Regions from separate parts of the Staphylococcus agnetis genome, predicted to be linked through region 2. Evidence: riboswitches for the same ligand, from Rfam matches in the RefSeq annotation. Region 2 holds a riboswitch; the other holds the start of a gene.

The links. Region 2 has a riboswitch for thiamine pyrophosphate ahead of tenA (thiaminase II). Riboswitches for the same ligand answer to the same signal wherever they lie in the genome.
Region 1: another riboswitch for thiamine pyrophosphate. It lies ahead of GJE18_RS03370 (ECF transporter S component); the one in region 2 lies ahead of tenA (thiaminase II).

Annotation. Positions count from the first base shown of each region.
Region 1 is NZ_CP045927.1:673,697-681,836, reverse strand. Features, by position in the region: gene ptsP (phosphoenolpyruvate--protein phosphotransferase) at 1-69, opposite strand, end outside; gene GJE18_RS03390 (phosphocarrier protein HPr) at 69-335, opposite strand; gene GJE18_RS03385 (hypothetical protein) at 493-1,023, opposite strand; gene GJE18_RS03380 (class I SAM-dependent rRNA methyltransferase) at 1,072-2,250, opposite strand; gene auxA (lipoteichoic acid stability factor AuxA) at 2,437-3,768, opposite strand; gene graF (glycopeptide resistance-associated protein GraF) at 4,093-4,224, shown strand; TPP riboswitch at 4,481-4,581, shown strand; gene GJE18_RS03370 (ECF transporter S component) at 4,697-5,281, shown strand; gene GJE18_RS03365 (ABC transporter ATP-binding protein) at 5,294-6,688, shown strand; gene GJE18_RS03360 (energy-coupling factor transporter transmembrane component T family protein) at 6,685-7,476, shown strand; gene purD (phosphoribosylamine--glycine ligase) at 7,677-8,140, opposite strand, start outside.
Region 2 is NZ_CP045927.1:1,647,892-1,656,031, reverse strand. Features, by position in the region: gene GJE18_RS08435 (single-stranded DNA-binding protein) at 1-146, shown strand, start outside; gene GJE18_RS08430 (LysM peptidoglycan-binding domain-containing protein) at 760-1,503, shown strand; TPP riboswitch at 1,588-1,687, shown strand; gene tenA (thiaminase II) at 1,753-2,442, shown strand; gene thiD (bifunctional hydroxymethylpyrimidine kinase/phosphomethylpyrimidine kinase) at 2,435-3,241, shown strand; gene thiM (hydroxyethylthiazole kinase) at 3,243-4,040, shown strand; gene thiE (thiamine phosphate synthase) at 4,037-4,675, shown strand; gene yidC (membrane protein insertase YidC) at 4,764-5,630, shown strand; gene GJE18_RS08400 (HD domain-containing protein) at 5,678-6,310, opposite strand; gene cls (cardiolipin synthase) at 6,323-7,813, opposite strand; gene csoR (copper-sensing transcriptional repressor CsoR) at 7,949-8,140, shown strand, end outside.

The sequences.
Region 1 (8,140 bases), 970 kb from region 2:
GATGAGCATATAGGCTTTAGCAATTGCGACACCGTCAGATGCAGCAATACCTTTCATGATTTCAGACATTATTTTGTTAAACCTTCTTTTGATAAGACTTCAGAAATAGCTTGAATTGCTTCTTTTTCGTCGCTACCATCTGCGTAGATTGTAATTTCAGCGTCTTTACCCACACCTAAGCTCATAACACCCATGATTGATTTTAAGTTAACTTTTTTCGCATTGTATTCTAATTGAATATCAGAATCAAACTTTGAAGCAGTTTGAACTAACATTGTCGCCGGGCGTGCGTGAATTCCTGTTTCGTCAATAATTACATATGATTGTTGTTCCATCTTTTATCTTACTCCTTCTATTCCATAAATTCATTAGCATAAATTTATTTTTAAATTAGCTACTTAGCATTACATTACCAAAAAGTACATTTATTTTCAATTCGAAAATAGTTGTCATGATACGTTTTCTCTTGCTTTTCAACAATTTTTCGTCAATTCAGATAAGAGACTTTACAACATTTTCGCATTTTTGAATATGTTCTTTACCAACTTTCATCATAAAATAGTAACTAATTGATGCTGATACAGCTTGACCTACTAATGGAAACCAACGCGTTTGTTTCGCAGCTGTACGTTTAGCTACGTCGCGTATAACAATGCGCAGGATGCCTTTAGATACTTTTTTACCTATTAATTGGCTACCATGCAAGCCTGCAGCTATCTTGATGCGGTTTTTCATATCATCTGTCATTTTATTCACTTGTTTATGATCCAAGCCATAAATTTTATTGACATCTTCTATAATATCTTTCATTAGCTTCATATCTACCCCTACATCGAATCCCGGAATAGGTATTACCGTAGCACCTGAAGACACCAATGCTTTTTTCTTAATGACTGATTCTGCGTATTGACGTCTTTTTTCGATTTCAGCTTCTGTTTTCGGTAATGCATCCTTCACTTTAATTTCATCAATATGCATCACTTTATTACTCATTTTTCGCGTCATTTTATCTTTTAAACCCATAACTAGGCCACCTTTCAACGATATAATAACTATATATACCCTTTTTTATCATGCGTTATGCTGTAATGTAACAAATACAACTTTTAAATATTTAGAAGGTTTATAATGTGGGTGTGTTTTAAAATCTTTAGGTAATCCCATCACTTCGTCTAATTGATAGGAAACATTCGCTTGATTCAAAGTTGTTTTAATCGTATTTTTAAATGCATTAAGCGTATACATACTATGATTGGTGCTTAATATCAATGTACCGCCTGGATTGAGTATCTTTAAGGCGTTTTGAATTAATAAGCCATAATCTTTCGTAACAGAAAAGGTCTTCTTTTTGTTTCTAGCGAAGCTTGGTGGATCAATGACAATTGTATCGTACGTATAACCATGTCGTTCCGCATATTTATAATAATCAAACGTGTCCATGACATAAATAGATTGTGAACTAGGGTCAATGTCATTAATACCGAAATTTTCTTCCGTAAGTTGCCGTGAACGATTTGCTAGGTCTACACTTGTCGTTTGTGCCCCATTCGTAGCGGCGATGACAGAAAATGCACCCGTGTAACTAAATAAATTCAAGACCCGTTTACCATGACTATAATAATCTCGTAATTTTTTTCTTACTTCTTTTTGGTCTAAAAATATTCCAGTCATTGGGCCATCATCTAAGTGCACATTATAAAAAGTAAAATTTTCTTCAATAATAATTGGAAATTGTGTTTTTTTACCTAACACCCAACCACTTTTAATTTCATCATTTTTAAAACGTGTTTTTTCATAAATAGATTTAAATGGAAAGATGGCTTGTATTGCTTCTAAAATATCGGCTCTAAATTGATAAATGCCTTCAGAATACCATTGAACTAAAAGATGGCCATCATAATAATCAATTGTAAGTCCCCCTACACCATCACCTTCGCCATTAAACAGTCTAAAGGCATTCGTTCCTTCGATGTGATAATAATACGCACGCACATCATGTGCTTGTTGAAATAATGTTTTGAAGAATAACGTATTAATCGCTGTTTCACTATCATAAGATAAAATCCAACCTAATCCTTTATGTTGGCGCCCCACATAACATGTTGCGATAAATTCACCTTTTGATGATTTTAATTGGAAAAGGTCTCCTTCATTCAAACGGTCACTTTTAAAAATATCTGTTTCCACTATTAAAGGATACTGATTGAAATATTTTTCTTCTTTCCCTTTATTTAAAATTGCTGTTTTCATAATGTCAGCCTTTCTTTTATAGCATTTATTTTAGTTTAACATGAATCAAAGGAATCAATGAAAGTCTTTTTATTGGTGTTCATTTCAAATTATCAGAAATGAAAACATCAAAATCTATAATCAAAGCAAATTAAATCAAATAAACAGGATGAGACATTTCAGTCTCATCCTGTTTCAACACCCTCATTAAACGTGATTTTCAATTTTTTCAGGTGACGGTTGGCGTAATTGGAATACAAAAGCCACAATTGCTGGTATTAACATTAAAACTAAAATTGGTGTAATAAAAATAGATAACATCAATCCGTGAATCAAAATTACGATATATTCTGTTAATAACTTGAAGAACAGAATGCTTATCATAAACAATTTTAAGTAATAATGACTACCTTTCATCATATTTGTAACGGATGTCCATATAAATATCGTCACAATTAATAGTAATAAGAATAAGCTTACCCATTCATAAACATATTGTGTTTGTGATAGTTGCCAATCACCTGATAAAAATAATCCATTGCGGTTTTTAAATTCTACTAAAATGAAGAAAAATAACACAACCCCGCACGCAATGGATACGTATTCTCTTTTTAACCATTTAGGTCGATGTAAGAACGATGGAATGTCATCTTCTTCTAACGTTGCCCATCTCAACCATTTGTCTTTAAAGGCTTCACGTTTACGTCTTAGTTTTTCGATATCAATGCTACGACGTGTACGATATGAAAAGTCTTGCGTAAGTTCATTTGTGCGATCTTGGATATCTTTGAAGTGGTATTTTGATTGACCCGCAAAACTATATTTTTTACTACGAGAATAAGGATTTTCTTCTCCTGTGATTTCTTCTTGCGTCATAGGTAATGCTCGACGTAAAAATAAAAAGTTCCAAATCGCCATTTGGCCAAGCAACCATAATATTACGAAAAACGTGTTAATACTTAATACATCTATAGGCGCAACTTGTCGTTCCTCTATCCGACTATAAAGTGCCAGTTGCCCAATGATATAACAAAGACCATAACTTATGATAATCCATAGATAATGTTTTTTACGATTAAACGGATTAAGTTCATCTTTGTACGTGATATATCCAATATGTATTAAGAATGGAAAAACAAAAACAAAAGCTACAATACCGTAAACTTGTGACATGAATATTAACGTTAAGACAAAATAAATAATACCAATTAATAAAAACAGTATTGAAATATCATAATCAAAACGTGTTGTGTTCGTTAGCGTTCTCCCAATAAAAATCATAAAAAGACCAAATAATAAGATGATAATGCCACTCACTAAAGGTATTTCACCAATATAATTACTCATAACGCGAATAATTTCATTAAAAAAGGCCATAATAAAGTCCCACAAGTTCTCAATGTGAATCGCTGGCTTTTTATGTGCACTGAATTGGTGAATAAGTGGAATATTAAGGAAAATAATAACACTTAATAAAATAGAAACTGCACCGATGATGTAACTGTAGATCACTTCGGTGTATTTATTAAACAAAGACATCCGCTTCACCTCACAATTATTATATACGAAGACGCAGTACATGTCTTTATAAAAAACAAATCTCATTCTTAAGATGGAGAGACGTAAAACGTTGTAAATACACGTATTTTTTCAGTTTTTATAAAACAATGTTTATCATACTGCTTTCACTATATTTATTTATATTATCTTTTTAAACACGATTAAAACATACTTTATTCATAAGATTAACGCATTTATTTATTATACCAAAAGTTACATTTGTTTGTTACCCTTCTTTAAATGTTTAATAAATAAATATGTGGGAACTCTTAGAAGTAGATAACATAAAAGGAGAGATGTTATATGTCTAAAGAAGAAATCAAAAAAGCAGCAGAAAATGCTAAAGATAAAGAACAAGAATTAAAAGATAAAAAAGATGATGCTAAAGATGGTGCTGAAAAAACGAAAGATGATATCCAAAGCTCTTTTGAATAACGCATCCATTCAATAGCTGTATCTATTCACGGGGTCAGAACGGTTTATGTTCTGACTCCTTTTTTATTAACTGTAGTTTATTTAGATTCTTACACTTATTTGCATATCATTGATTAAATTAGCGTGTCTCAAAATACATTCAATTACCATTCAAACCTTATAACCAGCACTTTTCGTCAACGTTTAATCCACCATTCGATTCCACGCATTGACATTTAGTGACGTCGGGTGTATAGTGACGTTAATCAATTCAATAAACACACACTAGGGGTGTGCAAACTGAGATGAGGTCATCACCTCAAACCCTTTGAACCTGAACTAGATGATACTAGCGTAGGGAAGTGTGAAGATAAACTCTAAATGATTCACAATACGTCTGTTATTTGTGACCTTTCATTTGGTGTTCTATTTACACGCCCACGCACAGTACCTTGTTTAGGTGCTGTGTTTTTGTATATATAGGAGGATGTTTATGCGTTCAAAACGAAAAGGTTTAACATTATCTGACATATTAGTTACAGTGTTAATCTCTGTCATTTTTGCTGTTATTTATAATCTTTGGTGGGTGGCATACTATACCGTTCAACCTCTCGGCTTACATCTTGATCAATTGATGTATGGCATGTGGTTTGCAGTTGCTGTTGTGGCCTACCTTATCATTCCGAAAATGGGGATTGCTTTAATCGCTGAATTTGCAGCAGGTGCAGGAGAAACAATTATTATGGGCCGCTTTGATATTCCTACGATTATTTATGCCCTACTCCAAGGTTTAGCATGTGAAATTGTTTTTGCGATTTTTAAATATCAATCACGTGCATTTATGGTAAGTGTTTTAGCAGGGATGGCAGCAGCCATTATTAGTTTTCCAGTTGATTGGTATTATGGCTATTTAAATGAAGTTGCCGCTTGGAATTTAATTTTACTTATTATATTCCGTTTACTCAGTGGTGCTGTTTTAGCAGGGGTATTTCCTTATTATCTTGTGAAAGCATTAGACAAAACAGGTGTTACCAAACTATTCCGCCCTGCTTCTAAAGAAGATTATGATGCATTATAAGGAGCATTCATCGTGTTAAAAGCTACAAATTTACGTTTAAAATACCCTAATGGTCCTAAAAAAATTTTTGATGGGCTGAACATCGAAATTAAAGAAAAAGAAAAAGTACTTTTACTCGGTCCCTCAGGTTCTGGTAAGAGTACGTTGTTGAATGTCTTAAGTGGCATCGTACCCAACTTAATCGATTTACCTATGAAATATGATGACTTAAAGGTTGCCAAAAATGCTGGAGTTATTTTTCAGGATCCTGATTCTCAATTTTGTATGCCACAGGTGAATGAAGAACTTGCGTTTGTGTTAGAGAACCTTCAAGTCCCCCAAAATGAAATGGATCAAAAAATTTCAAAAGTTTTGGAGCAAGTACAATTAGATGTTCATCCTAAGCATGCGATACATCGATTAAGTGGAGGAATGAAGCAAAAACTAGCGGTTGCAGGCACCCTTTTACAAAAAGCGGATACGTTGTTTTTAGATGAGCCTACAGCCATGTTAGATACTGAAGCAACTGAAAATTTATGGACATTGTTAAAAACGTTATGGGAAGATCAAACAGTATTAATTGTTGAACATAAAGTAGAACATATATGGGATGTTGTCGATCGTGTTATTTTAATGAATCATGACGGACAAATAATTCAGGATGGAACACCTTCTGACATCCTCACCCATTTTGAAGAGACCTTAACAGATTACGGCGTGTGGCACCCTAGAGCATGGCAAGTCGCTCCACCGGTTGTCCAACACAATACACATTCTAATTTTCGTCTTACTTTTAAAAATGGCATCATCAAACGAGGCAAAAAGCACTTATATTCAGTAGACACTTTTCAAGTGCAATCAGGTGATTGGATTGTAATTACTGGAAAAAACGGAGCAGGCAAGACTACTTTTTTTGAATCACTGATGCAACTCATCCCGTATGAAGGTAGCCTTACATTCAATAACACTCCCATTCGTAAACTTAAAACCGCTTCATGTCATATGTTTTTGGTTTATCAAAATCCTGAGCTTCAATGTTTACAAAATTCAGTTTATGATGAAATTTTCATTAATTTCAAGCATCAAAATGCCGAAGATGCCCATGAAGCAACTGTAGAAATGTTAACATTACTGGATTTAATTCATGTTAAATCTCAACATCCCTTTGAACTTTCAATGGGTCAAAAACGCCGTTTAAGTGTTGCGATTGCGTTAAGTACATCTGCAGATATCATCTTGTTAGATGAACCTACATTTGGGTTAGATAGTCATAATACATTTAAACTTATTGATTTATTTCAACAACGTATTCAACAAGGCCAGGCCATTATAATGAATACGCACGATCCAGAAATCATTCAACGTTATCCCACACATCATTACATCATAGAAAATGGAAAAATGTTTGAAAGTAAGGTGACAACATGATTGAATCTTGGAAGTCATATCGAACATTTATGGATAAAGTCAATATAATAACGAAGTTGTTTCTAGGTATCGCATTATTCGTATTTGTGATTTTCGTACATAATTTTGATACGATGCTATACCTTGTCTCACTCATGTTTCTTTTGACTTTGATACTCAGTGGTGCTAAATTCCGAGTTTTATTTATTTTCATCACACTGAGTACATTGTTTGCCATCAGTTCATCACTTTTTATGATTTTTTACGGTAATGGACATCATGAGCTCTTCAAAATTGGATTTATTCGCATTACGGAAGAAAGTCTCGTTCGTGGGTTGCACTTATCTCTAAGAACGTTGGTCATTAGCTTTTTTGGTTTAGCTATCGCGTTTACATCGCAAGTGATTATGATTTTTTATAGCTTTATGCAACATCTACGCGTCAAACCTAAAATAGCATATGCATTTATGGCTGCTTTTCGAATGTTACCGTTAATTATGGAATCTTTTATCCAATTGAGACATGCCCTTAAAATGCGTTATCAAATGATTCAAAAATCTCATTATCGTGGTACAAAACGGTTTTATCATATTTTAATACCTTTATTAAGTCAGAACATGCGTAAAGCGCATCGTCTTTCTATCGCAATGGAAATGAAAGGTTTTAAAGATGGACCGCGAACGTATTATTATGATGCGCCTTTTAGTTACCGCGATATATTACTTATCGTTTCTATCATTGGTATCGTACTTTGTGCTTTAATGTTGAGTCATTATATACCGATTACTGGCATTACGGATGTACGATAGGTGCTTTGCGTTTTCACGATCTCGATGATGTGAAAAGGCACACCATTTCCTTTCCTACCTTTCCATCTGCAAAGGAAATAACCCGTTTAAAGAGCCCTTCTCACACTTATTGTGTTTGAAGGGCTCTCATGATATATATCGCTAAATGGTATAACTTATACTTCCAATTATGTGGTGACAAATGATGCAACAAATAAATCTTATTTTAATGCTTTATTGGCAATATCTTTACGATAAAATAATGCGTCGTTTTCAATTTTAGAAACACGTTGATATGCTAATTCTTGGGCTTTTTGGATCGTATCACCTTCACCTAAAGCAAGAATGACACGCCCGCCACTTGTCACAAAATTTTGTGCCTCATCCTTTTTCAACCCACTTACAAAATAATGCTCTAAATCTTCTTCAAAACCAGTCACGTGATGACCTTTTTCATAAGAAGCAGGATAGCCTTTAGATGCTAACATCACACCCACAACCGATTCAGACTTCCATTTTTGTGAAATAGGCTTTTTGTCTTTTAACTCTAAAATATGTGCCATCAAATCACTTTCAAGACGCGTTAATAACACTTGTGCCTCAGGGTCACCAAAACGTGCATTGAACTCTATCACTTTAGGTCCTTCTTTCGTTAAAATAGCACCAATATATAGAATACCAAAAT
Region 2 (8,140 bases):
CTCTCAACGGACATATCCAATCAAGGAGATACGAAAAAGAAGGCGAATGGCGGTACACTACAGAATTGGTGATTGCACACATTCAGAACCTTTCATCTCATCCGTTATTAAAACCATCCCTAAATTCAAATTTGTCCAATGATTAATATTCAATTTGTCTGAAATCCAATCACACACTCCATATTTATTTTATCTAACTTATAATAACTCCAATTAAATTTAGTTTTTATCTTCCACCCAATGTATCCAATAAGATATTTTCTCAACAGAGCTACATCCTTACAATCACTGTTATATCAAGTTGACGTATATGAATTATTCGTATATAAGTCACAGATGATAACCCCTCGTTTATGTTATTTCATATATTTACTTTTTCAAAACAACGTATATTTATTACTCAATATTTTAAATGTGTTGCCACTGTGAACTAACCCTATCAAGTCTCCAATATTTATGATTATAAGTATTGGAGGCTTTTAAGATATAAATACGATGTTGATCTTGATCTTATTTCTATATCATTACATCTTAAGTAACTGTTTGCCATTTAAGTGATTAACCGGATTTATTTAATGAGAATTTTATTTTTTGTAATCATTTATGAGTTGAATCGTTACATGCAACAACCTAATTGTAATGGTTTTGTAATATAAATGGGCGTTAATTTAATATTTTTGTCATGTGATTGAAAAAGACTGGTGCTATATTATTTGTGAACATAACAAATTTTTATACCAATTACTGGAGGATTACTAAATGAAAAAATTACTTTTAGCAACATCAACAGTAGGTTTATTAGCGGCAGCACAATTTGCTACTAATGCTGAAGCAGCAAATCAAGATCAATTACAAATTCATGAAGGTGTCCATGTGATTCAATGGGGTGACACTTTAAATAAAATTGCAAAAAAATATGATGTTACTGTAGAACAATTAAAAACATGGAATAACTTAGAGTCTGATTTAATTATTGCAGGAGAGAAATTATACGTGACTGAAGATGCGGCTGCAGCACATGGTTACCATGCGACACAAGATTTTATTTTACCAACTGCATATCATACGACTACATATAACACGTCATCATACAATGCAGCTGCTTACTATACAGCTCCTACTCAATACACATCAACACAATCTTATGAAACGTACGCTGCACCTGTAGCACAATATTCAGCGTCTTCATATTCAAATGTTCAAACACAAACAACTTCTAGCTATCAAGCACCAAGAACTACAGCCGGTTCAGGATCTGTATATCAACAATTTATTAATGCTGGTGGTACAGCAGCGATGTGGAATTCTATCGTTATGCCAGAATCAGGTGGTAACCCTAACATTGTAAGCCCTTATGGTTACAGAGGATTAGGTCAAACGAAAGAAGCTTGGGGTACAGGTAGTGTAGCTACTCAAACGCAAGGTATGATTAATTATGCAAATTCACGCTATGGTTCTGTAGACCGTGCAATTCAATTCCGTTTAGCTAACGGATGGTGGTAAACAACATCAAACGCATCGACATATGTCGGTGCTTTTTTTATTGCTATTTGTAAAGTGTTTTGTTACGTTGTTATTAAATAATACAAAGACTACTAGGGGAGCCATATGGCTGAGATGAATTACATTCGGACCCTTTGAACCTGATATAGTTAACACTAACGTAGGGAAGTAGCGTAGGCATTAAATCCTTTTAATAATGACTAGGCTACTATTTTTAGTAGTCTTTTTTTATTGAGAAAGGAGATTATTATGTCATTTTCTGAAAATCTAAAGCAAGAGGCACAACCTATTATTGATGCGATTTACCATGATGGCTTTATTCAAGGTATGTTAAAGGGTGATATCTCTAAAAATGCAATTCAACATTATCTAAAGGCAGACGCACGCTATTTATTTGAGTTTGCTAAAATTTATGCTTTGTTAATACCTAAGGTAGATTCAAAAGAAGAGATTCAATTTCTTACAGAACAAATTATTTTTGCATCGTCAGGTGAAGTTGACGCACATCATATTCTCGCAGATTATGTAAATTTATCATATAATGAAATTATTCAAGAAGGCGAATGGTATCCAACAGCAGATCATTATATTAAACATATGTATTTTAATGCATATCATTTTGATGATGTCGCATATACAATTGCTGCAATGGCACCATGCCCATATGTTTACCAACAAATTGGTCAACGCGCGATGCGTGAACATCATTTTTCCTCTAACCATCCACTTAAAGCGTGGTTTGAATTTTATGCAAAAGGTATGGATGATTTAATGAATCATATTGATCATTGGTTAAATCATTGTGCAGAGAATACATCAAATAACGCACAACAACAATTAAAGAGAAATTTTTTAGAAAGTACTGTCCATGAACGTAATTTCTTTAATATGGCATATACACAAGAACATTGGGCATTTGGAGGAGAGACATATGAATAAGCTGAATATTGCGTTAACCATCGCTGGCACGGATCCATCAGGGGGCGCAGGCGTCATGGCTGATTTAAAATCATTTCATGCATGTGGGGTTTATGGCATGGCAGCAATCACGAGTATTGTTGCTCAAAATTCCTTAGGTGTACAACATATACACAACTTAGATACGTCGTGGCTTGAAGAACAACTCGAGAGTATTTTTATGGACGCGCCACCACATGCGATGAAAACAGGTATGATTCCAACACCTGAAATGATGGCGTTAATAGCATCGTATGTTAAAAAAAGTACGATACCATACGTCATAGATCCTGTGATGGTGGCAAAAAGTGGCGATGCCTTAATGTCTGAACAGGTCCGTCGAGATTTAAAATCAACACTTTTACCATTAGCAGATGTTGCCACACCCAACATACCTGAAGCCGAAGAAATAACGCAAATGACGTTAGATACGGAAACGGCTTTGTTTAAAGCTGGCCAGTTTTTTATTAAAGATATTGGTGCTAAAGGTGTCGTTTTAAAAGGGGGGCATTTAAAGGGTAATGCTACAGATTATCTCGTGACTAAAGATGGGGTAACACAATTTACAAGTGAACGTTTCCCTACACGACACACGCATGGAACTGGGTGCACATTTTCAGCTGTGATAACGGCAGAATTAGCTAAAGGTAACTCCATAATTGATGCAGTAGCTAAAGCGAAAAATTTTATTTCTAAAGCCATTCAATATACACCAGAAATAGGTAAAGGAAGAGGCCCTGTAAATCATTTTGCTTATCAACGGGAGAAAGGTTGGGATTAAATTGAGTTATTTATCCAAAGTGAGAGAGACAAACCCACTCATCGTCTGTTATACGAATGATGTTGTTAAAAATTTTACGGCTAATGGCTTACTATCTATAGGTGCAAGTCCTGCAATGAGTGAGGCACCTGAAGAAGCAAAAGATTTTTTTAAAGTCACAGAAGGATTATTAATCAACATTGGAACGCTGACACGTCAAACTGGGGCTGATATGTTAGAAATAGCAAAACAAGCGAATGATTTAGGGGTTCCTATAGTGTTTGATCCTGTTGCTGTGGGTGCCTCACAATTTCGTAAAGACTACTGCCAACAATTTTTAAATCAAGTTGATGTCGATGTGATTAAAGGTAATGCCTCAGAAATACTTACATTAGTTGACGCGGAAACGACGATGAAGGGGACGGATAGCGCTGCAAATATAGATCATGTTCAGATTGCTTTAAAAGCGTATGAAAAATACAATGCAGCCATTATCGTTACTGGAAAAAATGATGTCATTGTGCAAGACCATCAAATCATTGAACTCACTAACGGTTCACCTTTATTAACTAAAATCACTGGCGCAGGGTGTTTATTAGGTGCCATAGTTGCATCATTTTTATTACGTCAAAAACATCCTAATATTGAAGCTTTAATTGAAGCAGTCTCAATATATAACATAGCGGCTGAACATGCAGAGCTAAGTTTAGGGGCAGATTTACCAGGAACATTCTTAGTGTCATTTATTAATGCTTTAAATCAAGTAGATGATGCATCCTATCACCAGGAAATTAAAAAGAGAGAAGTGAAAGAAACATGAAGTTTGAAAGGGAACAATTACGTGTTTATTTTATAGCTGGTACGCAAGATGTAAAAAAAGGGACTTTACAAGAGAAACTAAAGGTAGCGCTTGAAGCGGGGATTACAATGTTTCAATTTCGAGAAAAAGGACCTTCATCTTTAAAAGGGGAGGATAAGGAACAAGAAGCAATTGCTTTAATGAAACTTTGTAATGCGTATCATGTACCGTTTATAGTTAACGATGATGTAGAACTAGCTTTAAAAATTGGTGCTGATGGTATTCATGTAGGCCAAGATGATGCCAAAATTGAATCCTTTATTAGTAAAAGTCATAATAAAATTATTGGATTAAGTATCAGTAATTTTCAAGAGTATGATCAATCTGATTTAACGCACGTTGATTATATAGGTGTCGGCCCCGTATATCAAACGTCAACCAAGAGAGATGCCAAACAACCTGGAGGCGTAGAAATGATTCGTCGTATGCGTAATTATGATGAATCGATACCAATCGTCGCCATTGGTGGCATAACCGAAGAAAACGTTGCATCATTGAAAAAGAATGGTGCAGATGGCATTGCTACGATTTCGTCCATCACACATAGCGCAAATATTGAAAATACTGTGTCACGATATTTACAGTATTTCAACTAAAATCATTTTTATTTTTGTTTATGTTTCCACACAACTCAGATGTGTGATAAAATATCATTTATGTGAATATATCTTTAGAGGTGGAAAAATGAAGAACAAAGCGCTATTGGCGACACTATTAGGGGTCGTTCTGTTATTAGCTGGATGTGATTATAGCAAGCCTGAAAATCGTACTGGCTTCTTTTACAACACGTTTGTTTCCCCAATGGATCAACTTATCCATTGGCTAGGTGATCATTTAAATAATAACTATGGTTTAGCCATCGTTATTATCGTTCTTGTAGTACGTATCGTATTACTCCCATTCATGTTATCAAACTATAAAAACATGCACATGATGCGTGAAAAAATGAAAATAGCAAAACCAGAGATGACTGCTGCGCAAGAAAAAATGAAACGTGCACGCACAGCAGAAGATAGAATTGCTGCTCAACAAGAAGTATCGAAAGTATATAAAAAATATGACATGAACCCAGTTGCAAGTATGTTAGGATGTCTTCCACTTATTTTGCAAATGCCGATTGTCATGGCTTTATTCTTTGTTTTAAAATATCCTTCAGGTGGCGGTATTACTAAATTCTCTGACTTCTTATGGTTCCAATTGGATAAACCTGATATTTGGATTACGATTATTGCCGGTGTGTTATACTTCATTCAAGCCTATGTTTCAAGTATGCATATGCCACCAGAGCAACGTCAAATGGCAATCATGATGATGATTATCTCACCAATAATGATTGTTTGGATCTCATTTAGTTCTGCAGCAGCATTGGGCTTATATTGGTCTGTTTCTGCGGCATTCCTAGTGGTACAAACATACGTTGCAAACAAGATTTACGGTAAAAAAGCGTTAGAAGAAGTTGCACCGATGATTCGCAAATTCGAAGAAGAAAAAAAAGCGAATAAGAAAACAGGTAAAAATACGCAAGTCGTATCTAAAAAGAAGAAAAAATAATTACAAAAAATAACCATCTTACCTTTTACGGTGAGATGGTTATTTTTTTAGACCCATTCATCAAAGAATTGTTTTAAAAACAATTCTAAAAATTTATGTCGTTCAAGTGCTATTTCTTTACCTTTAGGCGTATTCATTAAATCTTTAAGTTTCAATAATTTTTCATAGAAATGTTTGATTGCAGAAGGTTGAATGGTAGTTAAATCAATGCGTGATAAATCTGAATGCGGGATTTCATCGGTCCACATCGGTTCATTGAAATGCCCAGCAAATTGAAACGTACGGGCTATCCCAATAGCACCAATGGCATCTAGACGATCGGCATCTTGAACAATCTGAGCTTCTAACGTTTTTAAGGAATGACCTTCTCTGGATTTGCGAAAACTCATGTGATTGATAATATACATAATATGTTGTTGATCTTCAGGTGAAACACCTATTTGTTTTAAAAATGACGAAAGTGTCGAACACGCTTCAGAATGTGGTAATTTATCATCAACTGTGTCATGAAGTAGTGCTGCCATTTCAATAACAAAATGATTGATATTGTCATAATCATGAGCTATACATTTTGCAAGTGAAACGACACGTCGTACATGCGCAATATCATGACCAGTCGTATCTTGACCGTGTATGTGAACCATATAATGATAGGCTTGTTCACATTGCTTTGCCGTCATAGGTAATCCTCCTTATAAAATTGGTGAAAGTAATTGACTGATTGACTCTTTAAATTTTATAACAAGACTACGTTGTGCATACCGCTCTGGGGTAAGTACAGAACATTTTTTTAAATCTTGCTCAAAACTCTCCCGTAATTGTGTTGCGACACTTTCGTTATATACAAATGCATTCACTTCAAAATTTAAGACGAAACTGCGATTATCCATATTGGTCGTACCCACACTTGTGATTTCATCATCGATGGTTAATGTTTTTGCATGTAAGAAACCATCTTCATACAGATAAACTTTCGCACCGACCTCTAATAATGAAGCAGCATTCTTATAAGTCGCCCAATATACAAACGGATGATCGGGTTTGTTCGGTATCATTAAATGTACGTTCACGCCACCTAAAGCGGCGATTTGTAACGCATCTATAAACGATTGGTCAGGGACAAAATAGGGTGTTTGAATGTATATATCTTTTTTTGCCATATTTATCATTTTTAAGTATCCATATTTAATCTGCTCCCAAAATTCATCCGGTCCACTAGATGCAATTTGAACACCTATGTTGTCATTATTTTGGAGGTGTACTTTTGGAAAGTATTTTTCATGATGTTCAATATCATGACGCGATGATTGAGAATTCCAATCTAAAATAAAACGCAATTGTAAGGCGTGTACAGCTTCACCTTCAATTCTTAAATGGGTATCTCTCCAATTACCAAATTTTTTTGATAAACCCAAATACTCATTCCCAACATTAAATCCACCAACATAACCTATTTTGCCATCTATAACAACGATTTTTCGATGATTTCGATTGTTCATACGAAAATTAATAACTGGTAATTTAGAAGGGAAGAAAGCTTCAACTAGACCACCTTTTTTCTTAAATGACTTCAAATCTCTTAAAGATAAGCCTTTCGAGCCAATATCATCATATAGCATTTTGACTTCTAAACCTTCTTCCAACTTCTCTTCAAGTAAATCAATAATGCTCTTACCTAAAGCATCTTTACGAAAGATGTAATATTGTATATGTATATACGATTTTGCATTGCGTATATCTTCTTTAAGTTGGTTGAATTTTTGTTCTCCATCGAGCAGCACATCAATTTTATTTTGATTCGTGTAAAAGGCAGCATTGTTATAAAGCAACCCACGTATCATTGATTTGTATTTTTTTACATGTGGGTTTTCAGGATCAAAATGATCATTTTTTAAAGCTTTGAGTTGTTGATTGACAAGCTGAGTTAATCCTTTTTGGTCTTTTTCTGACACTTTAAAAATGGATTTACGCTGAATTTGACGTCCAAATAGTAAATAGAGTATGAACCCTAAAATAGGAAATAAAGATAAGACTAAAATCCAAGCCCATATTGAGCCTGCGCTTCGACGTTCCATAAAAATAATTGTGAAAACAAAAGAAATATTTAATAGGAATAAAGCGATAAATATATAGGTAAATACCATACTGCCATCTATGACGTATGCATTGTTTAAATCCTCCATTTTTAACCCTCCTTTGGATGTATGATTTTAAATAATTATATCATTTATTCATGAAATCACGGAAAATTTACGCATTTGACATATACCGCATAGGGGTATATAATAGTTTTGAAAGTAAGCATGGAGGTGCTGCCTATGAATGAACACGCACATCATTCTGATGAGATTAAAAAGAACTTAACTTCACGATTGAATCGTATTGAAGGACAAGTTCGTGCAATTAATCGCATGATTGATGAAGATGTTTATTGTGATGATGTCTTGACTCAAATTAGAGCGACACGTTCAGCTTTGAATAGCGTTGCGACGAGGTTGCTTGACTATCAC